2 linked regions of the Rhodopseudomonas boonkerdii genome follow. The protein of the gene in region 2 interacts with the protein of the main gene of each other region in a pairwise test. Links are inferred from orthologs where the notes say so. Each region holds a gene or a part of one and is shown on either strand. Other genes may lie near its edges.

Region 1 (3,815 bases), 4.9 Mb from region 2 along the record:
GCCGCTGACTGAACATTCTTGGACGGAGTCTTTTTGGAAGCGCCCGTCTTGGGCAATGAGGTGGCCAGGTGACCGTTCCTTTCACTATGAGGGATCGCCAGATCCGGCGCCCGGTTGATCCAATACGCATATGTGTTCGCCGGACTCACACGTCCAGCACGCAAACATACTAGCACGCCTCGCGGTTGCAGGGGGACTCAGCTTTTCCAGCTGCCGTCCGGGTTCCGCAGGCGCGTGGAGGACATGGTCAGTTTCAGGCCGGACAGGAACGTCCAGGCGGGCGGATTGCGCTCCGCCAGAGAGCCGGAATCGCCCTCTTTGACCCGAAAGCGCGCCAGAGCTTGCGGCGCCTGTGCGGCCAAAGCGCGGCAACCTTGCGACGCCGGACTGGGCGAGGCGCGGTCGATAACGGCGATCGGAATGCTGTCCGCAATCTGCTGCCATCGCCCCCAGCGGTGAAACTGGGCGAGATTGTCGGCTCCCATGATCCAGACGAAACGAGCTTGCGAGCATCGCCGGCGCAGATAGGTGACGGTATCGACGGTATAGCGTGTACCAATGACGCTTTCGAGACAACTGACGATGATCCGCGGATGATCGGCAACCCTGGCAGCCGCTTCGGCACGCTCTCTGAGAGCATGAAGATTACCGTTATATTTCAATGGATTACCTGGGGACACCAGCCACCAGACAACATCCAGCTGCAGCCGCTTCATGGAGAACAGCGTCGCGGCGCGATGGGCCGCATGGGGCGGATTGAACGACCCCCCCAGCAACCCGATTCGCAAACCCTCGCTGAGCGGCGGCAGGCCGTGCATGAAGACCGGTGATCGTGGCGCCCGCAGGCAATCCATCACGGCCGCGTCTGCCCGGTGCCGTGGACGCGATATTTGAAGCTGGTCAGCTGTTCGGCGCCGACGGGGCCGCGGGCGTGGAATTTGCCGGTGGCGATGCCGATTTCGGCGCCGAAGCCGAACTCGCCGCCATCGGCGAATTGGGTCGAGGCATTGTGCAGCACGATGGCGGAATCGACCTCATTGAGGAAGCGGGCCGCCACCGCATCGTCCTCGGTCACCACGGCATCGGTATGATGCGAGGAATGCGCGTGGATGTGCCCCAGCGCATCGTCGAGACCATCGACCACGCGCGCCGCAATGATCGCGTCCTCGTATTCGGTATCCCAATCCTCGGCGGTCGCAGGTTTCACGCGCGCATCCGCCTGCTGTACGGCATCATCGCCGCGCACCTCGCAGCCGGCGGCCAGCAGCATCTCCACCAGCGGCTTCAGATGCGTACCGGCCACAGCCTTGTCCACCAGCAGCGTCTCGGCGGCGCCGCAGACGCCCGGCCGGCGCATCTTGGCGTTCAGCACGATCGACTTCGCCATATCGAGCTTGGCGGCACGATCCACATAGACGTGATTGACGCCTTCGAGATGCGCGAACACCGGCACCCGCGCTTCCGCCTCGACACGGGCGACCAGGCTCTTGCCGCCGCGCGGCACGATCACATCGAGGCCGCCGTTCAGGCCGGTGAGCATCAGCCCCACCGCGGCGCGATCCCGCGTCGGCACCAGCGAGATTGCGGCCTCCGGCAATCCGGCTTCGCGCAGGCCCTGCACGAGGCATTCATGGATGGCGCGGCAGGAGCGGAAACTGTCGGAGCCGCCGCGCAAAATCACCGCATTGCCCGACTTCAGACACAGCACCCCGGCATCCGCCGCGACATTCGGCCGGCTCTCGAAAATCACGCCGACGACGCCCAGCGGCACGCGCACGCGCTCGATGAACATGCCGTTCGGCCGCTGCCAGCGCTCGCTCACGCGCCCGACGGGATCGGCGATGTCGTGGATGACACGGATGCCATCGGCCATCCCCTGCACGCGCGCGTCGGTCAAGGTCAGCCGGTCGATGAAGGCCGACGTCGCGCCATTGGCGCGGACTTCGGCCACATCCTCGGCATTGGCCGCCAAAATCGCCGCCGACCCCGCGCGGATCGCCGCTTCCATGGCCGCCAGCGCCCGGTTCTTCTGCGCGGTCGGCGCCACCGCAAGCACCCGTGCCGCCGCGCGGGCGCGGGCAGCGAGGTCGTTCATCAGAACCGGCAAATCGGCCGATCCGTCGATGGCTTTCAGCGAGGCGGTCATGGAAGGCTCGGGGGTCAAGATACGGAACTATCGACTCAAAATAGGAGGTCGAGTCCGGAAGGTCAAAGCTTGGGGTGCGAGAAGCAGCATCAGCAAGCGCCGGAAAACTGGTGCCGCAAACAGGACTCGAACCTGTGACCCCGTCATTACGAATGACGTGCTCTACCAACTGAGCTATTGCGGCGGACCAAGATCGCGATTCGGCTGGGAAGCCGGTCGCGCTGGGGCCTCTGATATCGCCCGCACCCCGGTTTTGCAAGGTGAGACTGGCGCTTGCGGCCATCCTTCGAGACGCCCGCTACACGGGCTCCTCAGGATGAGGGAAGGAGTATGGCGCCGTAGAAGACCCCCCGTGGTGAGGGGCCCGCGCAGCGGGCGTCTCGAACCATGCAGGCCGAGCACTGCCTCATTCGGTCTCAGCCGCCCCAGCGGCGCATGAAGCCGCGCCAGCCGCCCTGCTGCTGGCCGCCGTTCAACTCCGCGAATTCGTCACGATAGGGGTCTTCCTCGTCGACCCCGGGATCGTCCGGCGCGCGCGTGATGGGAATCACGGCGGGAATCGGCACTATCGGCTTGGCACCCTTGGCGATGTCGGCACGCTCGCGAAACAGCGGAACCGGGGCAGGTTCGGGCTTGGGCGACGGCGGGACATCGGCGGGCGGGGTTTCCGCGATCGGTTCCGGATCGGGCGCGGCCGGCGTAGCGGGCGTCAGGATGGGCTCGGGCGGCTTTTCGGCGATGGGCGTGGCCAGGCCGGGCTCGGCCAATGGCTGAACCGCCGGGCGCGGCATCGGCGGCGCCAGGACGGTTTCGCGCAGGATTTCGGCTTCCAGGGAGGCCAGCGGATCGGCCTCGCCGGACGGCAAGGCGGCCAGCGGTTCCTGCCACTGGAAGGCATCGATGCGGCCGGTGACCGGAGACACCGGGCGCCAGCGCTCCGAGACATAGCCGTCCGCCGTCCAGACCGGATCGTGACGAGCGCGGACGGCGCGCAGGGTCCAGGCGCGGGCACGGCCGCTGTCGCCATGTTCGGTACGCTCCAGCTCGGCCATCAGCATGGCGACGCGCTGGGTCGGCTCCGCGATGAACGGCGCCAGCGCATCGCGGGCCCGAGTGAATTCGGAGGCATCGATGGCCGCGCGGGCGATGGCGAGGGCGCCTTCCACATGGCCGGGCACCTTCGACGCCAGCGTCTCGACGCGAACGAGGCGCTGACGCGCGGAATCGCCGAGTTTCACGTGGGCATAGGCGTCGGCGAGATCGGGGTGCGGCTGCGCCAGCCATGCCGTTTCGATGATTTTCATGGCGCGGCGGATCTGATGCGCCTCGCTCTGAAACCGAGCGGCGAGCACGGCGGCCGGAATCAGCGTCGGCGCGAGGCGGACGGCTTCCATGGCGCTGTCACGGGAGAGGTCACGGTCTTTCGTCTCGGCATCGAGCGCACGGGCCGTGAGCAGTACGCCACGCTGGCGCCGATAGGCGGCGCGATCGATCAGGCCGGAGGACAGATTGTCATCGAGAATTCTCAACGCCCCGGTCCAGTCGGACTGGGCGCAGCGGAAGCCGAGCACCGCCTGCGCGGCCCATGTCGAATTCGGCGCGAGCTTCAGGGCTTCCTCCGCCAGAGCCACGGCGCTGTGCGGATCGTCGCTGCGCTGGGCCTCGATAA
Region 2 (4,544 bases):
GCATCTATTTCTGTTACAAGCGGGACAGCTCGCTTTCGGCGATCTTCTATGAGGTCAACAACACTTTCGGTCAGCGTCACAACTATCTCATTCCGGTGGCCCCCGACGCGCGCCTCCCGATCCGACAGGAGAGCCGCAAATCATTTTATGTCTCCCCTTTCCTGAGCATCGACATGGTCTATTCCTTTTCCGTCACGCCACCGGAGAAGGATTTGGCGGTTTCGGTCATCGGCCGCGATGCACAGGGACCGCTGATCGTCGCCAAACTCGCCGCAACCCGCCGGGATCTGACCGACGCGGCGCTTACGCGCGCTTTTTGCGCCTATCCGCTGCTAACTCTGAAGGTGATCGCCGGCATTTACTGGGAGGCGTTGCTGATCCGGCTCAAGGGAATTCGCCTGCATGATCGCCCGTCTCCGCCCGACCGAACGGTCACGCTCGGCCGCAACATCGCACCCGGCGGTGGCCACTCCGTGAAGGACACGACGAGTGTCTGCTAATAGCCAAGTCCGTGCGCGTCGGGGGCGTGGATGGTTTCCGCGAACGAACCGAAGGCCTGGATGAGCGAATTCGCCAGCGGTTTCACGTCCCGTCGCGGCAGCGCGCGAAACAGCACCAGCTCCATCAGTTCGTAGTCGCTCAGCGCCTCGGCGCCGACGGCGCGGAAGCGGTCACGCAGGCGCTCGCGATGGCCGTGATAATGCGGCGTTTCGGAGAGGCCGTGCAGGCGATCGTTCGGAGACGGTGGCATGCGAACTCTCTGATGCGTATTCGCAGCATGCCGTGGGAGTGGGCAATTGCAACTTAAAAGTGATTTCTCTCCGCCCCTCAGGGTGCGGAGCGCGCTCTTGCGCGTGTCTCGAACCATGAGATCGTGACACACGGTACTTTCCGCCATCCTTCGAGACGCGCCCGGCAGCTGCTCCTCGGGATGAGGGACGGAGAAGCGAGATCCTGAGTTGAACGCGGGATGTCCCGAGCAAAAGCAGTCAAAAAGCGCCCCAGACCACTTTATGAGCCAGACTCTCAGGATGGAGGCGGAGTCATCAGGTCGCTGCCGGCGCCTTTTCGTTATGCCGCTTCGACAGCGTGAACACTTCGACGCCGGTTTCGGTCACGCCGACCGTATGTTCGAATTGCGCTGACAGCGAGCGGTCACGGGTCACCGCGGTCCAGCCGTCAGACAGCACCTTCACATGCGGCTTGCCGAGATTGATCATCGGCTCGATGGTGAAGAACATGCCGGGCTTCAGCTTCACGCCTTCGCCGGGGCGGCCGACATGGATAATGTTCGGCTCGTCGTGGAACAGGCGGCCAAGACCGTGACCACAGAAGTCACGCACCACGCTCATGCCCTGCGGTTCGACAAAACTCTGGATCGCATGGCCAATATCGCCGGTGGTGGCGCCGGGCTTCACCGCCGCGATGCCGCGCATCATGGACTCGTAGGTTACTTCGACCAGGCGCTCGGCCTTGCGCGGCAGCTGGCCGACGCCGTACATGCGGCTTGAGTCGCCGTACCAGCCATCGACGATGAAGGTAACGTCGATATTGACGATGTCGCCTTCCTTCAGCGCGCGCGCTTCCGGCATGCCGTGGCAGACCACATGGTTGATCGAGGTGCATGTCGAAAAGCGATAGCCGCGATACATCAGGGTCGCCGGAAAGGCGCCGTGGCTGAAGGCGAATTCGCGCACGAAAGCGTCGATTGCCGAGGTCATCAGGCCAGGCTTCACCAGATCCGTCAGCGCATCCAGACATTCCGAGACCAGCGTCCCGGCCTTGCGCATGCCGGCAAAGGCGGAAGCGCCGTGCAGCTTTATCTGCCCGGTCTTGCGCAGGGCGGTGTCGGTGGCGTCGATATAGCTCATCGGGAAATCTGGTTCTGTGACAATGGGATGATAGGCCCCAATCTAATGATCGGGACGCTCAGTGCAAGCCAAAGCTGCCCTTCAGGCGTCTCATGGCTGGTCGGCACGATACCGACAAGTTACGGGTCTATCGGCACTTTTCCGGCAAGCACGATGCTGCTGTGATCGATCCTGCACCTATAGGCCAGTACTTCGACGCCGGCGGCGCGGGCCTTGTCGAAGGCACGGCCGTAGGTCGGATCGATGTCGCGGGCGACGGCGACCCGCTGGCTCGAGCCGATCTGCACGACGAACAGCAGCACGGCGCGGGCGCCGAGCGCCACCATGGCCGCGAGTTCCTCCAGATGCCGCGCGCCGCGGGCGGTGACGGAATCCGGGAATTCGGCCAAACCCCTTGTTCGCATCAAATGGACATTCTTGACCTCGAGGTAGCAGGGGGGCCGGTCGGGATGTTCCAGCAGGAAATCGACACGGGATGCCGCACCGTATTTCACTTCGCGGCGGATCGTGGCGTAGCCCGCCAGTTCCGGGATTGCGCCATCCGCCAGTGCCTCGGCGACAATGGCATTGGGGTGGATGGTGTTTACGCCGACCAGTTCCGGCCCATTGCCGAAATCAGCCTCCACCAGCTCCCACGAATGAGGCAGTTTTCGCGTCTTGCTCGGCGATAGCGATAGCCAGACTTTTGCGCCCGGCGCCTGCAGGCCGGTCATGGCTCCGGGATTGGCCACATGCGCGGTGATCGCGCTGCCATCCGTCAGTTCGACATCGGCGAGGAAGCGCTTATAGCGGCGGATCAGCGTCGCCGGCACCAGGCCCTGGGGAAGCTTCATCGGCTCATTCCGGCTCGGGTGCGGCCTCGGTGATCGTTTCCACCGGTAGCGCGCCGCCGCGGATCTTGATCTCGCGCACCGGATAGGGAACGCGAATGCCCTCACGCTTGAAGGCGTCCCACAGCGCCTGCATCACCTCGCTCTTGACGGCGTCCATGCCGTCCGGCGAATCGATCCAGAAGGTCAGCGAGAACCGCATCCCCGTTTCGGCGAAGTCGCCGAGCAGGCAGTTCGGCGGCTTCACCGTCGAGGCGCGGGGCGATGCGGCTGCACAAGCGATGGCCAGCTTGCAGACGAGGCGGGGATCGGCGTCGTAGTTGGTGCCGAAATTCACCTTCACCAGCGTGTCCTTGTTCGTATAGGTCCAGTTCACCACTTTCTTGGTGATGAGGTCCTCATTGGGAATCAGGAATTCGCGGCCGTCACCGGCGGCGACCGAGATATAGCGCGTATTCATCGCGCTGATGCGTCCGGAGCTGTCGCCGATGGTGACGAGATCGCCGGGCTTTACCGATTTGTCGGCGAGCAGGATCACGCCGCTGATGAAATTGGAGACGATTTTCTGCAGGCCGAAGCCGATGCCGACGCCGACCGCGCCGGAGAACACTGCGAGTGCGGCGAGATTGATCCCGACCGCACCCATCACCAGCGCGACGGCGAATACCATCATCAGCAGGCGGACTAGCTTGGTGAGCAGCACCTGCACCGATGGCGTGAGATCGTGCGATTGGCGGATCCGTCCTTCGAGGAAATTACTGATAATATTTGCCACCCACAGCGCCACCGCGAGCAGCACGGCCAGCTTGATGACCAGCAAAGGGGTTAGCCTGAGGCCGCCCAGTTCGATTCCGGGACCATCGAGGAAAGTGAGGGTGGGCTGTAGCAGGCCGAGAATGCTGAGTGCCGCCACCAACCAGGCGGAGATCGACACGAGACGCACGATGAGTGGATTGTGGATGATGCTCGTCACCAGCCGGATCACCAGCCAGGCCAGAGCCATTTTGGCGGCGACGGCGAGCAGGTAGCTGCGGCCTGGCAGGGTTGCGGCCAGCATGCCCTCGCGGGCCACGATGGTCAGGACGGCAAACGCCGCCGTCGATATGCTTTCGACCAGAACGCGGATGAACATGCGCAGCGGCGCCGGCCATCCCATCACCAGCGATGTCAGATCTATGCGCGACCGCGCCAGCGCGCCGATGCCGGCGGCGATGCCGGCCGCAGCCAGCAACACGGCGCATTGCAGATAGAACCATGGCGAGGCGAACTCCGTGCCCAGCGATTTCGCCGTTTCGAGGACGGCCGTATGAGCGTCGGTCAGGTCGAACATCGTGGTCTCATCTCGGAGGGGCGGTGTCGGTGGATATTTGATTCGAGCACCGGCTAGATTCACACAGCCGTTATGGCCGCGCCATTGCCGGCGTTGCCGTGATGCCACCAAAATCGCAGCAATTATGCCTGCGGCTCAACCTTGGGCAGAAATCGTTTGGCGTCACGGAAGCGCGACGATAAGCATGGAATTGCAAGCGTTTCCGCCTCTGGAGCCACATGGACTCACTCGATTCAGTCAGTATCGCGATCCTGCTCGGCGCCGTTCTGGTGATGGCCGGCATCCTGTCGAGCTTGCTTGCGCTGCGTTTCGGCGCGCCACTGCTGTTGTTCTTCCTCTTCATCGGCATTGCGGCCGGTGAGGCCGGGCCGGGTGGCCTGCAGTTCAACGACGTGAAGACGGCCTATGTGGTTGGTTCGGTATCGCTCGCGCTGATCCTGTTCGATGGCGGGTTGAAGACGCATTTCAAGGCGATCCAGACGGTGCTGGCGCCGTCCATGATGCTGGCAACGG

What was found. Proteins that work in one complex are often made in the same cells at the same time.
Region 1: the proteins of sfsA (region 2) and E0H22_RS01025 interact in binary tests that used the Escherichia coli proteins (3 or more experiments, as listed by UniProt). The link is inferred for Rhodopseudomonas boonkerdii from one-to-one orthologs.

Annotation. Positions count from the first base shown.
Region 1 is NZ_CP036537.1:223,960-227,774, forward strand. The notes cover bases 1-2,969. They hold E0H22_RS01025 (glutamate-5-semialdehyde dehydrogenase), read right to left. Parts: upstream 2,147-2,969; coding sequence 854-2,146; downstream 1-853. Other genes in these bases: E0H22_RS01020 (nicotinate-nucleotide adenylyltransferase), read right to left, coding at 198-788; E0H22_RS01035 (heme biosynthesis protein HemY), read right to left, coding at 2,563-2,969. Outside these bases: more of E0H22_RS01035, read right to left, coding at 2,970-3,815. UniProt on the Escherichia coli protein: Catalyzes the NADPH-dependent reduction of L-glutamate 5-phosphate into L-glutamate 5-semialdehyde and phosphate. The product spontaneously undergoes cyclization to form 1-pyrroline-5-carboxylate.
Region 2 is NZ_CP036537.1:5,098,642-5,103,185, reverse strand. What follows is about bases 848-3,699. They hold sfsA (DNA/RNA nuclease SfsA), read right to left. Parts: upstream 2,705-3,699; coding sequence 1,991-2,704; downstream 848-1,990. Other genes in these bases: E0H22_RS23410 (mechanosensitive ion channel family protein), read right to left, coding at 2,709-3,699; map (type I methionyl aminopeptidase), read right to left, coding at 1,047-1,871. In the rest of the region: E0H22_RS23430 (DUF1365 domain-containing protein), read left to right, coding at 1-500; more of E0H22_RS23410, read right to left, coding at 3,700-4,031; E0H22_RS23405 (potassium/proton antiporter), read left to right, coding at 4,250-4,544. UniProt on the Escherichia coli protein: Binds to DNA non-specifically. Could be a regulatory factor involved in maltose metabolism.